2 linked regions of the Streptosporangium sp. NBC_01755 genome follow. The protein of the gene in region 1 interacts with the protein of each later gene in a pairwise test. Links are inferred from orthologs where the notes say so. Each region holds a gene or a part of one and is shown on either strand. Other genes may lie near its edges. The genes, in order: OG884_RS05480 and ftsZ.

Region 1 (6,430 bases):
GGCGGTGGGCGCCGGGCCCACGGGCCTGGTGCGCGCACTCGGTGTCCCCTTGATGCTCGACGTCGTCCTCGGACTACTCGTCGCGGTAGTGCTGCCGTTGGCGATCGTCGCCATTCCCAACACCATCTCGGTGGTCGCCGCCCTCCTGCCGCCGGAGGTCTCGCAGATAGCGATGATCAGGGCACACGGGCTGGCGCTCCCCGCGATGGTCCTGACCATGCCGGTGGCCGCGGTACTGGTGCGCCGGGTGAGGGCGGCCCCGATGGTGGTCGCGGGGCTGACCCTGCTCGCCTTCGCGGACGCCGCCGGCGGCTATGCGGGGTCCACGGCGCTGGTGGGGATCCTGCGGGTCCTGCACGGTGTCGGCGCGGGCCTGCTGGTCCCCGCCACCCTGATGGCCGTCTGGGGGCGTTCCCCGTTCCTGCGGGTGGTGTGGGCGGCCACGCTGGCGGCCAGCCTCCTGGCCGCACAGGCGCTCGCGCTCTGGCCACTCGACCAGGTCGACTCCTGGCGCGTCACCCTCCAGCCGTACCCGATGCTCACCGGGGTGGCACTCGTGCTGGCCGCGCTCTACCTCGTGCTGTGGCTGAAGGACGGTGAGGGCGCTGCCGGCCCGGACCCGGGCGGCGCGGCGCGTGGGCGCACGCTGTGGGCGGTCGTGCCCGCCGCGGGCGTCGCGGCCCTCGCCCTGGGCAGCACGTTCGACTGGTCGGCGAGTCTCGTGATCCGCGCGGCCCTGGTGTCCGTCCTCGTGCTGCTCGCCCTGGCCTCCTCGGGTGCCTCACGGGGGGCCGTCGGCCGTGCGCCGGCCTACGCGATGGTCGCGGTCGGCGTCGTCGTCCTGCCCACCGCGGCTCAGGTCACCTACGTCGAGCTCGGTGGGCTGGGGGGTCCAGGTCTGTCCGGCCTGTGGTCGGCCTTCGCGATCGCCGCCGTGGTGGCTCTCCTGGCCGCCGCGCTGACGAACCGGCTGGGCGTCACGACCATGCCCATGGTCACCGCCGGTGGCCTGGTGGTGGTGGTCGCGGGCCTGTGTGCCGTACGGCTCTTCCTTCCCACCTCGGGCGGGCTCGCGCTGATCCTCCCGTTCGCGCTGCTCGCGGGGGGCACCTCGGTGGCCCTTACCGGCGCGCTGCGTTCCTGTGCCGAGGAGGCCGCGCTCCTGGCACTGTCGCTGTTCTTTCCTGCGGTGCTGGCGGGTTTCCTGCTGGGCAGCGGCGTTCAGGTCGCCCAGCTGCGGGAGGCCAGGACCCCGCAGGCACTGGTCGACGGGTTCGTGGGCGCTCTGCACCTGTGGACACTGGTCGGGGGTGGCCTGGTGCTCGTGGTGATCGTGCTCGCCGCCGTTCTGGCCCGTCTCCTGCCGGGGAGTCCGGACAGCCTGCCGGGGAGTCCGGACAGCCCGCCGGATGCCGGTACGGCGGACGTCTCGCCGATGGCGGGCCCCGCCTCCGGGCTGGTGCCCTCTCCCGCGGGGGAGGCCGATCCCGCCGGCGGAGCCTGGCAGGGAGCCGTCACGCGCGGACAGCCGGGGCCCACGGTGGTGCGGCCGCGCTCCGAGGCAGTGGCCGGTTCCCACACGCCGGCCCGCTCGAAGCCGGAGGCCAGGCCCATGAGCGGGTCCGTCGCCGCGGCCGGAGGAGGGACCGGGGCGGGCAAGGGCAACAGGTCCAGGCCTCGGCACGAGCCGGACCGCGTTCCCGAGAGCGACCCCGACACGGAGCCGGAGCCGGAGAAGGTGGTCGCGCCACCGGTGGTGGTGCCACCGCCCGCGCCCTCGCCGGAGGACGGCCCTGGGGGCGGCCCGGCCCTCCAGTGATTCCGTCGACCACGGGAAAGCGTGTGAAGGGCGGTAAACTTCGCGCGATTACCGCAGTCCGCGACCCATACATGTTCGAAGGAGAACTTCAGTGTCCGAGCGCACCCTTGTCCTGATCAAGCCCGACGGTGTGGCGCGTGGTCTCATCGGCGACGTGATCGCCCGTGTCGAGCGCAAGGGTCTGAAGGTCGTGGCGCTGGAGCTGCGTACCCTGGACGTCGAGACCGCCAAGACGCACTACGCCGAGCACTCCGAGCGGCCGTTCTTCGGTGAGCTGGTGGAGTTCATCACCTCCGGCCCGCTGGTCGCGCTGGTGCTCGAGGGGCCGCGCGCCATCGAGGCGTTCCGCTCCCTCGCGGGCCTGACCGACCCGGTCAAGTCCGCTCCCGGCACCATCCGCGGTGACCACGCTCTGGAGATCGGCGAGAACGTCGTGCACGGCTCGGACTCCCCCGAGTCCGCCGCAAGGGAGATCAAGATCTTCTTCCCGGATCGCTTTTAGGCGTCCGCTTTTATCGTGTTTGTCGGGCCCCGCCGTCCTTCTGGACGGCGGGGCCCGACGTATTTGGCTAACCCAAGATTTTGCTGCGGCAGGCCGGCTCATTGCGCTCAAGGGTGGGTGCGTCACGTTACGATTCGAGTGCGTTCCGTAGTTTTCGCCGACGACCTGACGGAAGGAGGCCGGCTTTCCTCATGGGCAGCAATCTTGCTTTTTTGGGCCGTGACATGGCAGTCGACCTCGGCACCGCGAACACCCTTGTGTACGTCAGAGGGCGCGGGATCGTGCTCAACGAGCCGTCCGTCGTAGCGATCAACAGCATCACCGGGAAGATCGTGGCCGTTGGCATCGAGGCCAAACGGATGATAGGCCGCACTCCGAGCAACATCATCGCCATCCGCCCGCTCAAGGACGGTGTCATCGCCGACTTTGATGTCACCGAGCGCATGCTGCGCTACTTCATCCAGCGGGTGCACAAGCGCCGCCATTTCGCCAAGCCGCGCATCATCATCGCCGTGCCGAGCGGGATCACCGGGGTCGAGCAACGGGCGGTCAAGGAGGCCGGGTACCAGGCGGGCGCCCGCAGGGTCTACATCGTCGAGGAGCCCATGGCCGCCGCGATCGGCGCCGGGCTCCCCGTGCACGAGCCCACCGGCAACATGGTGGTCGACATAGGCGGTGGCACCACCGAGGTGGCGATCATATCGATGGGCGGTGTGGTCACCAGCCAGTCGATCAGGGTGGGCGGTGACGAGCTCGATCAGGCGATCATCGCCTTCGCGAAGAAGGAATACTCGCTCATGCTCGGCGAGCGCACCTCCGAGGAGATCAAGATGGCCATCGGCTCCGCCTGCATGCTCCCGGAGGAGAGCCATGCCGAGATCAGGGGCCGTGATCTGGTCAGCGGCCTGCCGAAAACGATCGTGGTGTCGGCGGCCGAGATCCGCAAGGCCATCGAGGAACCGCTCAACGTGATCGTCGACGCGGTCAAGACCACACTTGACAAGTGCCCGCCGGAGCTCTCCGGAGACCTCATGGACCGGGGGATCGCCCTCACCGGGGGTGGGGCGCTCCTCAAGGGCATGGACGAGCGGCTGAAGGCCGAGACCGGCATGCCGATCCACCTCGTCGACAACGCACTCGACTCCGTGGCGTTGGGCACGGGCAAGTGCGTCGAGGACTTCGACGCCCTGCAGCAGGTCCTGGTTCCCGAGCCGCGGCACTGATGAAGGACACCCGCCGGGCACGGGTCAACCTGGGGCTGCTGCTGGCCGCCGCGCTCGTGTTCGTGACCATCGACCACCGTTCGGCCACGCAATCCCCGTTCGGGCCGCTCCGTACGGCCGGCACGACATTGTTCGGCACCGCGGAGAGTGTGGGGTCGGGGATCGTGCGGCCGGTCGGCGAGTTCTTCGAGACGATGGCCGAGGCTCCTTTGGCGCGTGGACGCATCGAGGAGTTACGCGCGGAGAACCAGCGGCTCAAGCGCGACCTGGCGGCGCAGAGCCTCGACCGGGGGCGATCGGAGGAACTGCGCAAGCTGCTCGGTGTCTCGGGCACCGGCGGCTACAAGATCCTGCCCACCCAGGTGATAGCTCGGCGCGGTGCTCCAGGTTTCGAGGAGGCCGTCGAGCTCGACGTGGGGCGCGCCGACGGGGTGCGCACCGAGATGACGGTGCTGAACGCCGACGGCCTGGTCGGCAGGGTGGTCCATGTGGGCCCGTCCACCTCGACCGTGGTCCTGCTCAGCGACCCCGCCTCGGCGGCCGGGGCCCGGCTGGAGGGAAGCAACGAGATCGGGGTGGTGCACGGGGTGGGGGAGAACGGCCGCCTGGTCCGTTTCCGGCTGCTCGACTCGACCGCGCCCATCATCCCCGGTCACCGCATCGTGAGTTTCGGTTCCCAGCGCGGCGCGCCGTACGTGGCGGGGGTGCCGATCGGAGTGGTGGAGCGGGTGGAGGCCACACCGGGTGAGTTGACCCGAATCGCGTACGCGCGGCCGTATGCCGACCTCACCGCGCTGGACGTGGTCGGCGTGGTGGTACAGGCGCCGCGCCGCGACCCGCGTGACACGGTGCTCCCCTCCGGCCGGGGAAAGGCGGCGGCTCCCCGCTTCCAGCGAGAGGGGCTCTGACGGGATGGGCCGCAACGCGATCTTCGTGACGCTGCTCCTGGGAATCATGATCTTCCAGGTGACCGTCGTCAACAGGTTGCCGCTGCCGGGACAGGCCGCGCCGGATCTGGTGCTGCTCGCCGTGGTGGGGTACGCGCTGGCCCGCGGGGCCGCGGCGGGGGCGGTCATGGGTTTCGCGGCCGGACTTCTCAGCGATGTGCTGCCGCCGGCCGCGCACCTGTTCGGGTACCACGCGCTGGTGCTCTGCCTCGTCGGCTTCATGGCGGGACGCGCGGTGGAGAGCCATCCGGGGGCGGGGCCGCTCGCGGCGCTGGCCTGCGCGGCCGCCGGTCCGGTGATCGCGGTGGCGGCCGGCGCCCTGCTGGGAGACCCGCGGACCGGCATGTCCATGCTCACGACGGCGCTGCCGCAGGCGGTGCTCTACAACCTGCTTGCCGCGTCGCCGGTGGTGTGGGTGGTGCGAAGGCTCGTCTGCGGGCCGGAGGCGCGCCCCGTCCAGGTGCTCGGATACGTCATGCGGAGCCGCTCGTGAGGCCGCGTACGAGGCACCTCGTGCTGCGGGACACGTGAGTGGCGGTGGGGAGGAACGGGCATGGGCCTGATGCGAGGGCGACTGGTCGTGGTGCAGTTACTGGTGGTGTCGATGCTGGCGCTGCTCGCCGTCCGGCTCTGGCAGGTACAGGTGGTGCGCGGCCCGGAGTACGTGGTGGCCGCCACCGAGACGCGCACGCGCGATGTCGTCGTTCCCGCGGTGCGCGGGCAGATCCTCGACTCGACGGGCCATCCGCTGGTGCGAAACCGGACCACACTGGTGGTCTCGGTCGACCGCACCCGCCTGAACCGGATGGAGGGCAACGGCAAGGAGGTGCTCGAGAAACTGGCCGCCGTGCTCGGCCGTCGCCCCGCCGAGTTGCGGGAGCGCATCAGGGCATGCGGGCCGGGGGTCACCCGTCCCTGCTGGCCCGGCTCCCCGTACCAGCCGATCCCCATCGACGCGGACGTCACCACGCGCGAGGCCCTGCAGATCCTGGAGCGGCAGGAGGAGTTTCCCGGGGTCACGGCCGAGGTGCAGGCGGTGCGGGAGTATCCGAGCCGGAGCGCGGGAGCACAGGCGCTCGGCTACCTGCAGCCGATCACGCAGGAGGAGTTGAACAGGCGCGACGGGCTCAGGGCGGCGTTCTCCGGGGTCGACCTGGTGGGCAGGGACGGCCTGGAGTCGGTCTACGACGTGTCCCTGCGGGGAACGCCGGGGATGCGGCGGGTGCAGGTCGATCGGCTTGGCAAGGTCACCGGGGTGGAGCAGCACGTGCCTCCGGTGCCGGGCGACACGCTCATCACCAGCATCGACTCCAAAGTGCAGGCAACGGCGGAGAAGGCGCTGGCCGAGGCGATGAAGGGCGCGCCCAGCGCCGACGGAGCGGCGGCGGTGGTACTGGACGTGAAGACGAGCAGGGTCGTCGCCCTGGCCAGCGCGCCGACGTACGATCCGGAGATCTGGACCGGGGGAATCTCCGAGGTGCACTACCAGCGCCTGCTGTCCGGCAAGGCGGGCAAGCCGCTGATCTCCCGGGCCATCAAGGGCGAGTTCGCGCCTGGTTCGACGTTCAAGGTGTCGTCGGTGGCGGCGATGCTCAAGGACGGCTACCCGCTGAACGGCCAGTACGACTGCCCGGGGTCCTTCATGGTGGGCGACCGGCCGTTCAACAACTTCCGGGGTATCGGGCTGGGAACGCTCACCCTGCACACGGCGCTGGTGAAGTCCTGCGACACGATCTTCTACCGGGCGGCCTACGAGCAGTGGCTGCGCGACGGCGGGCTCACCCCCAAGGCGAGGACCAAGGAGCCGATGGCGGCCATGGCGCGCGCCTATGGTTTCGGCCGCCCCACCGGTATCGACCTGCCGGGTGAGTCGGCGGGTCGGATCCCCGACCGGGCTTGGAAGAAGACGCTCTGGGCGGTGACCAAGGACACCAACTGC
Region 2 (6,323 bases), 5.0 Mb from region 1 along the record:
TTCTCGGACGCGGCGTTCTCGGACGCGGCGTTCTCGGGCTCGACGGCCCCGGGGCCGGTGCGCTCGGCCTCGCCGGTTTCCGGCTTGGCGCTCTCAGGCGCCCCTCCCCGGCTCGCGGAGGCGCCGCCCACGGCCGGTCCGGGCTTGGCGGGCTCCGCCGCCTCGGGCTCGGGCCTGGCCGGAGCCACCGGGGTCTCCGGCTTGGGCTTGGACGCCTGGACGACCACGTCACGGCTGAACCAGCTGGTGGCCTCGGACTCGGCGTGCGGGATCTCGGGGATCTTCGGCAGCCGGATCGGCACCGAGGGGGTCGGCGGCTCCGCGGCGCGGAGCGGAGGGCTCACGGGCTCCTGGGGCCGTGCCTGCGGCTCGGGAGACTGGATGTAGGGCCGGGCCGGGGTGACGGGCTCCTGCGGGGAACGCGGGGGTTCGTGGCGGGACACGGCCTCCTGCCGGGACACGGTGCTCTCTCGCCTGGCGGCGGGAGTGTCCGGCCTGGGCTGGGATTCGGACCGCGTTCCGGGGGCCTGCTGCCCGCCGGAGGGGGCCGCGGGCCGCGCGGGCCGGTACGGGGCGGTGAATCTGGCCGTGGCCTCGTGCGGGCCGGGCTCACCGGCGCCGTCGAAGGACCCGGACTCCCGGGAGGCGCTCAGGGGCTCGGCGGCCTCCCGCGCCCCTGGCGGGGTCTGGTACGGCCGGGTTCCGGCGGCGGGTTCGGGCAGGCAGGTGGTGCAGGGCGTGAAGCCCTCCTCACGAGCCTCCTCGTGGGTGAGTTCCTCATGATCCCTGCCGGCCAACTGGCGGCACCCCGCGATGTGATAACGCTTGCGGCCGGGGACGACCAGAACGATCGCCTCGGCGTCCAGGGCACCCCGCCTCGCGGCGGTGGCGGTGGCCGGCCCGGCCACCGGGCCGCGGCGTGGCTGGGTCGGGGCCGCGGGCACCTGCTGCCGCATCCCGTGCTGCGCCATCATGTGCGGTGGAGCGGAAGGCTGGTTCGGCATGCCGTGCGGCGCGGGGACGGACCCGGCCGGCATCGGTCCCTTCGGGGGAAGGGGCGGAGCGGCCCCGGCGGGAGCACCGGGGAACAGCTCGTGGCGCCGCAACAACGCCCCGATCACCAGGAAGACGGCGGACAGCACGCTGACCGCGATCGACCACATGACCAGAAACGGTTTGGCCAACACGAATCCCACGATGAGCAGGACGATGGCCGTGAGTACCAAACCGGCGCTGATAAGGATCACAGAAAGACTCCCGGATGCGGGTCAAAGGGGGTGACCCGACACCTTAGCGGCGGTCGTTGTGCGGACCGTCAACGCCCTGGAAGGCGCCCGAGTGCTGCGACGGGTCGCCGCCGAACGGGTTGGGCGCACTCTGGAGCGTCGGCTGACCACCCGGGGTCACCGCGTGGGACATGGCCGGAGGCCCGCTCACGATCGGGAACCCGCCGCTGCTCTCGGCAGCCACGTTGAGCTCGGCCAGCTGGTTCTCCAGATACAGCTTCAGGCGGCTACGGTACTCGCGCTCAAAACTACGGAGCTCCTCGACCTTACGTTCGAGCTCGTCACGGGTCTGCACCAGCGAGCCCATGGCCTGGCGGTGCCGCTCCTGCGCGTCGCGCTCCAGCGTCTCGGCTCGGGCACGAGCGTCACCGATGACCTGCTCGGCCTGGCGACGCGCCTTGCCGAGGATGTCGTCGGCCTCGCGGCGCGCCCGGGTCACCGTCTCGTCCGCCTCCCGGCGGGCGTCGGCGATGGCCTGGTCCGCGGTCTGCTGCGCGAGGGCGAGCACGCGTGCCGCGGTGTCCATGTTGTCCTCGGCCGGCGGCATTCCCATTCCGACGGGAACGGGCTGCTGATGCTGCACCGGCTCGGGAGCGCGCATCGGCTCCGGCTGCTGCATCATCATCTCGGGCTTGGGCTCGGCAATGGGGGCGGGCGCCATGGCCATGCCCATCCCGCCGGGGACCTTGCCCCGCAGGCACTCCGCCAGTTTGGCGCGGAGCTCCTCGTTCTCCTGAATGAGACGGTCCAACTCGGACTCGACCTCATCGAGGAAGGCATCTACCTCTTCCTCGTCGTAACCCGGCCGAAGGCGGGTCGTACTGAATTGCTTGTTCCGCACATCGGCGGGAGTCAGCGGCATTTCGGTCTCCTTGGCGCGCTTGGAGTCTGTCCGGGGGGACGGTACCCGATCAACGAAGCGCGGACACGAGTTGGATCAAGACCAAGACCACAATGAACAGCACTGTGAAGCTTAGGTCAAAGGCCACCGTACCCAACCGGAGTGGTGGAATGAAACGGCGGAGGAACTTGAGAGGTGGATCGGTCACCGTGTATACGGCTTCCGCCAGCACCAGGACGATGCCTGTGGGGCGCCACTGACGTGCGAACGCCTGCACCGTCTCAAAGATCATTCTGCCGATCAGCAGAACGAGATAGATGGACAGGACGAAGACCAAGATCCCGCTAACGATCCCCACGGTCCGTCCTCGCCTCCACTCCGCTCTGCCGTCCTTCGTCCCATCGGGACCCGTCGGGCCGGTCACTGTTCATAGTGGAACTCTAGCTCTGGTTGAAGAATCCGCGTTCCGCGATTCGAGCCTTGTCCTCGGCGGTCACCTCGACATTGGCTGGGGACAACAAGAACACCTTGTTGGTAACACGTTCAATGCTGCCATGTAGGCCAAAGACGAGACCTGCCGCGAAATCAACGAGCCGCTTTGCGTCACTGTCAACCATCTCGGTCAGATTCATGATGACAGGAGTGCCGTCACGGAAGTGCTCACCGATGGTCCGCGCCTCGTTGTACGTGCGGGGATGGAGGGTGGTGATGCGCGCCAGATCGGTCGTGCGGCGCTCCAGGACAGCCGTCGCGGGCCTCGGAGCGGGTACGCCGGGATCGGTGTCGTCCGAGAGGTCGTGGACCGTGCCAGGACGCTCGTCGCCCTCCCTGCGAGGGTCGTCGAACTCCTCGTACTCGTCGTCGGGGTAGCTGTCGTATCTCTCGTAGCGGTCGTCCTCGACAAGACCGAGGTAGACCGCCATCTTGCGCATCGCGCCGGCCATCGCTACTTCTTCCTCCGTCTTACCTCGATGTGCCCGAGGGACAGCCCGACCGCCCTGAGCTCACCACCGTTCGACCGCTGTCCGGGTACGCGGACGCCAAGGTCCACTTGAATGGACATTACCTGACGAAGGGCTTCCTGCGACCGAGCAACGCCGTACCAACACGCAGGTGTGTCGCACCGTTGGCAATGGCCTGGGACATATCCCCGCTCATCCCCGCCGAGATGACGTCGGCGCCCGGGTGGGCCTCCTGGACGGACCGCGCGATCTCCCTCAGCCTCGCGAACGCCCTGCCCGGCTCCTCCCCCAGCGGCGCGACCGCCATCACCCCGCCCAACTCCAGCCCCGGCGCCCCGGCCACGGCGTCCGCCAGCGCCTCGGCCTCCTTTGGAGGCACGCCGCCCCTGGCCGGGTCACCGCCGAGCGCGACCTGCACCAGGCAGGTGATCCGGCGTCCCACCCCGAGTGCCTCCCGGCTGAGGGCGGTGACCAGGCGCGGGCGGTCGACCGAGTGGACGACGTCCGTGTAGCCGACCACCGAGCGGACCTTGTTGGTCTGCAACTGGCCGACGAAGTGCCAGCGGAGGCCGAGGTCGGCGCACTCTCGCGCCTTGACCGAAGCCTCCTGGTCGCGATTCTCCCCGACGTCGGCGATCCCGAGCCCGGCCAGCAGTCGCACGTCGGAGGCGGGGTAGGTCTTGCTCACCGCGACGAGCGTCAGCTCCTCGCGACCGCGGCCGGCGGCCCGGCAGGCTTCGGCGATCTCCGCCTCGACCCGGGCCAGTCCGGCCGCTATCTCATCTCGTCGTGTTGTTTCCGTCACATCTCCGCCGCTCGGACAGTGGCAAACCGGCGGAGCCCATTCTTCCCGGCACGGTCGGGAGGCTCTTCGCCCACCCCCACCGTGAGCGATATCACTTCAGGAAGTCGGGGACGTCCAACTCCTCTTCCTGCTCCTCGAAGATCACCGCTCCTTCAGGAAGTCGGGGACGTCCAACTCCTCTTCCTGCTCCTCGAAGATCACCGCTCCTTCAGGAAGTCGGGGACGTCCAACTCCTCTTCCTGCTCCTCGAAGATCACCGGTCGGCGCCGGGCGGGGTCGGTGACCCTCGCGGAGATCGGCGTCGGCTGCGAGGGCTCGGGAGCCGGACGCGGGATCGACAGCGGAGGGGAGTGCGGCTCGAAGTGCTCCACCGGGTGGACCGGGTGGATCTGCTGGGGCGGAGGCGTCGGCTCCACCGGCGCGGGCGGCGGGGTGACGACCGAGCGCACCGGTGGGGGCGGCGCGTGCTCCACCCTGGGCTCCGGACGGGGCTCCGCCTTGACCGTGGGCGCCAGCGGGCGGACCGGGGGGGCCGCCGAGGGCGGTGGCGGGGCGGGACGCGAGGCGGGCTGCGTGCGGGCCGCCGGCTGCGGGAGTTGCTTGGGCTCGGGAGCGGGCTCGTCGAACCCTGCCGCGATCACGGTGACGCGCACCTCGTCGCCGAGGGCGTCGTCGATGACCGTACCGAAGATGATGTTGGCGTCCGGTGCCGCGGCGGTGGAGACGAGCTGGGCCGCCTCATTGATCTCGAACAGGCCGAGGTCGGAGCCGCCGGCGATCGACAGCAGCACGCCGTGCGCGCCGTCGATGCTGGCCTCCAGCAGCGGGCTGGACACGGCCATCTCGGCCGCCGCGACCGAACGGTCGTCGCCGCGCGCGTGGCCGATGCCCATCAGGGCCGAGCCGGCACCGGACATGACCGACTTCACATCGGCGAAGTCGAGGTTGATCAGGCCGGGCGTGGTGATCAGGTCGGTGATGCCCTGGACACCGGAGAGCAGCACCTGGTCCGCCGCCTTGAAGGCGTCCAGCACGCTCACCTGCCGGTCGGAGATCGACAGCAGCCGGTCGTTCGGGATCACGATGAGGGTGTCGACCTCCTCTCGGAGGGTCTCGATGCCCGCGTCCGCCTGCATCGCCCTGCGCCGCCCCTCGAAGCTGAAGGGCCGGGTCACGACGCCGATGGTCAGCGCGCCCAGGGTGCGGGCGATGTTGGCCACCACCGGGGCACCTCCGGTGCCCGTGCCACCGCCCTCACCGGCCGTGACGAAAACCATGTCGGCGCCCTTGAGGACCTCTTCGATCTCCTCACGGTGGTCCTCGGCCGCCTTGCGCCCGACTTCGGGGTTGGCTCCCGCGCCGAGGCCGCGAGTGAGCTCGCGCCCGACGTCGAGCTTGACGTCGGCGTCACTCATCAGCAGCGCCTGGGCGTCGGTATTGATGGCGATGAACTCGACGCCCTTGAGTCCCTCCTCGATCATCCGGTTGACGGCGTTGACTCCGCCTCCGCCGATTCCTACAACCTTGATGACCGCGAGGTAGTTCTGCGGTGCTGCCACGACGAGGGGCCTTTCCGCTCGTTGACTTGCAATTTCATGCGGCACGGGGCCCGTGCCGTCGTTTCCAAAACCCTCACCCTCAAGTTGAGATTTAGCTTTATGTCAACCTGAGGAGTGATACGGACAGTAGGAGTTACGCTCCTGGCGGGTCAACTAACCGCGCCGCAAGCACGTCCAGCGTGTCGCGGGCCGTCCTTTTCCGGGAACGCCCGCCATCCGATGAGATCACTTAACCGTCACGACGTCAGGCGAACTGACGTCATAGGTGTCGGCCGGACGCTTGAGCAGCGTAACAAGGATCCGTGCCTTGTCCGCGGGCCGGTCACCGCCACCCCACACGATCGCGCGGCCGTCCTTCAGCCGCAACGAGACCGTCTCCGCCGACGGTGCGAGCACCTCCGCGACCCGGCGGGCCAGATTCTCCGGCAGCGCGGCGATGACCGTGAGCGCCGCCGCGGTCGCCGGGTCCCCCGGCCCCGGCCGGTCCACCCGCAGCACGGGCAGCGCCGGGGGCGCGATATCCTTGACCTCGGTGACCATCCCGTGCCGGTCCATCAGCGCGGACCTGCCACCGACCGGCACCACCGCCACCGGCCTGCGCTCCACGACCTTCACCCACAGGGTCCCAGGCCAGGCGCGGCTGACCGTCACCGACTCGATCTGCGTGATCCGGCCTATTCGCTCCTCGACCTCGGCCAGGTCGACCGTGGCGAGGGGCCTGCCACCGGCCACCTGCGCCGCCCGCCGGATCTGCTCGGTGGACAGGGCCGCGTTGCCCACCACCTGGATCTCCCGCACCCCGAGCACCGGGGAGAAGAACACCAGCCACGCGGCGATGCCCACCACTCCCGCGGTGAGCAGGGCCAGGAA

The links.
Region 2: the proteins of OG884_RS05480 (region 1) and ftsZ interact in binary tests that used the Escherichia coli proteins (3 or more experiments, as listed by UniProt). The link is inferred for Streptosporangium sp. NBC_01755 from one-to-one orthologs.

What each region holds. Positions count from the first base shown.
Region 1 is NZ_CP109131.1:1,297,228-1,303,657, reverse strand. What follows is about bases 1,567-4,528. They hold OG884_RS05480 (rod shape-determining protein), read left to right. Parts: upstream 1,567-2,512; coding sequence 2,513-3,544; downstream 3,545-4,528. Other genes in these bases: mreD (rod shape-determining protein MreD), read left to right, coding at 4,457-4,528; mreC (rod shape-determining protein MreC), read left to right, coding at 3,544-4,452; ndk (nucleoside-diphosphate kinase), read left to right, coding at 1,911-2,321; OG884_RS05490 (hypothetical protein), read left to right, coding at 1,567-1,819. Outside these bases: more of OG884_RS05490, read left to right, coding at 1-1,566; more of mreD, read left to right, coding at 4,529-4,984; mrdA (penicillin-binding protein 2), read left to right, coding at 5,045-6,430. UniProt on the Escherichia coli protein: Forms membrane-associated dynamic filaments that are essential for cell shape determination. Acts by regulating cell wall synthesis and cell elongation, and thus cell shape.
Region 2 is NZ_CP109131.1:6,268,926-6,275,248, reverse strand. Bases 3,273-6,127 are described here. They hold ftsZ (cell division protein FtsZ), read right to left. Parts: upstream 5,454-6,127; coding sequence 4,092-5,453; downstream 3,273-4,091. Other genes in these bases: OG884_RS29780 (cell division protein FtsQ/DivIB), read right to left, coding at 5,679-6,127; OG884_RS29790 (YggS family pyridoxal phosphate-dependent enzyme), read right to left, coding at 3,273-3,894. Also shown: OG884_RS29810 (hypothetical protein), read right to left, coding at 1-1,247; OG884_RS29805 (DivIVA domain-containing protein), read right to left, coding at 1,291-2,148; OG884_RS29800 (YggT family protein), read right to left, coding at 2,198-2,485; OG884_RS29795 (cell division protein SepF), read right to left, coding at 2,568-3,071; more of OG884_RS29790, read right to left, coding at 3,190-3,272; more of OG884_RS29780, read right to left, coding at 6,128-6,323. UniProt on the Escherichia coli protein: Essential cell division protein that forms a contractile ring structure (Z ring) at the future cell division site. The regulation of the ring assembly controls the timing and the location of cell division.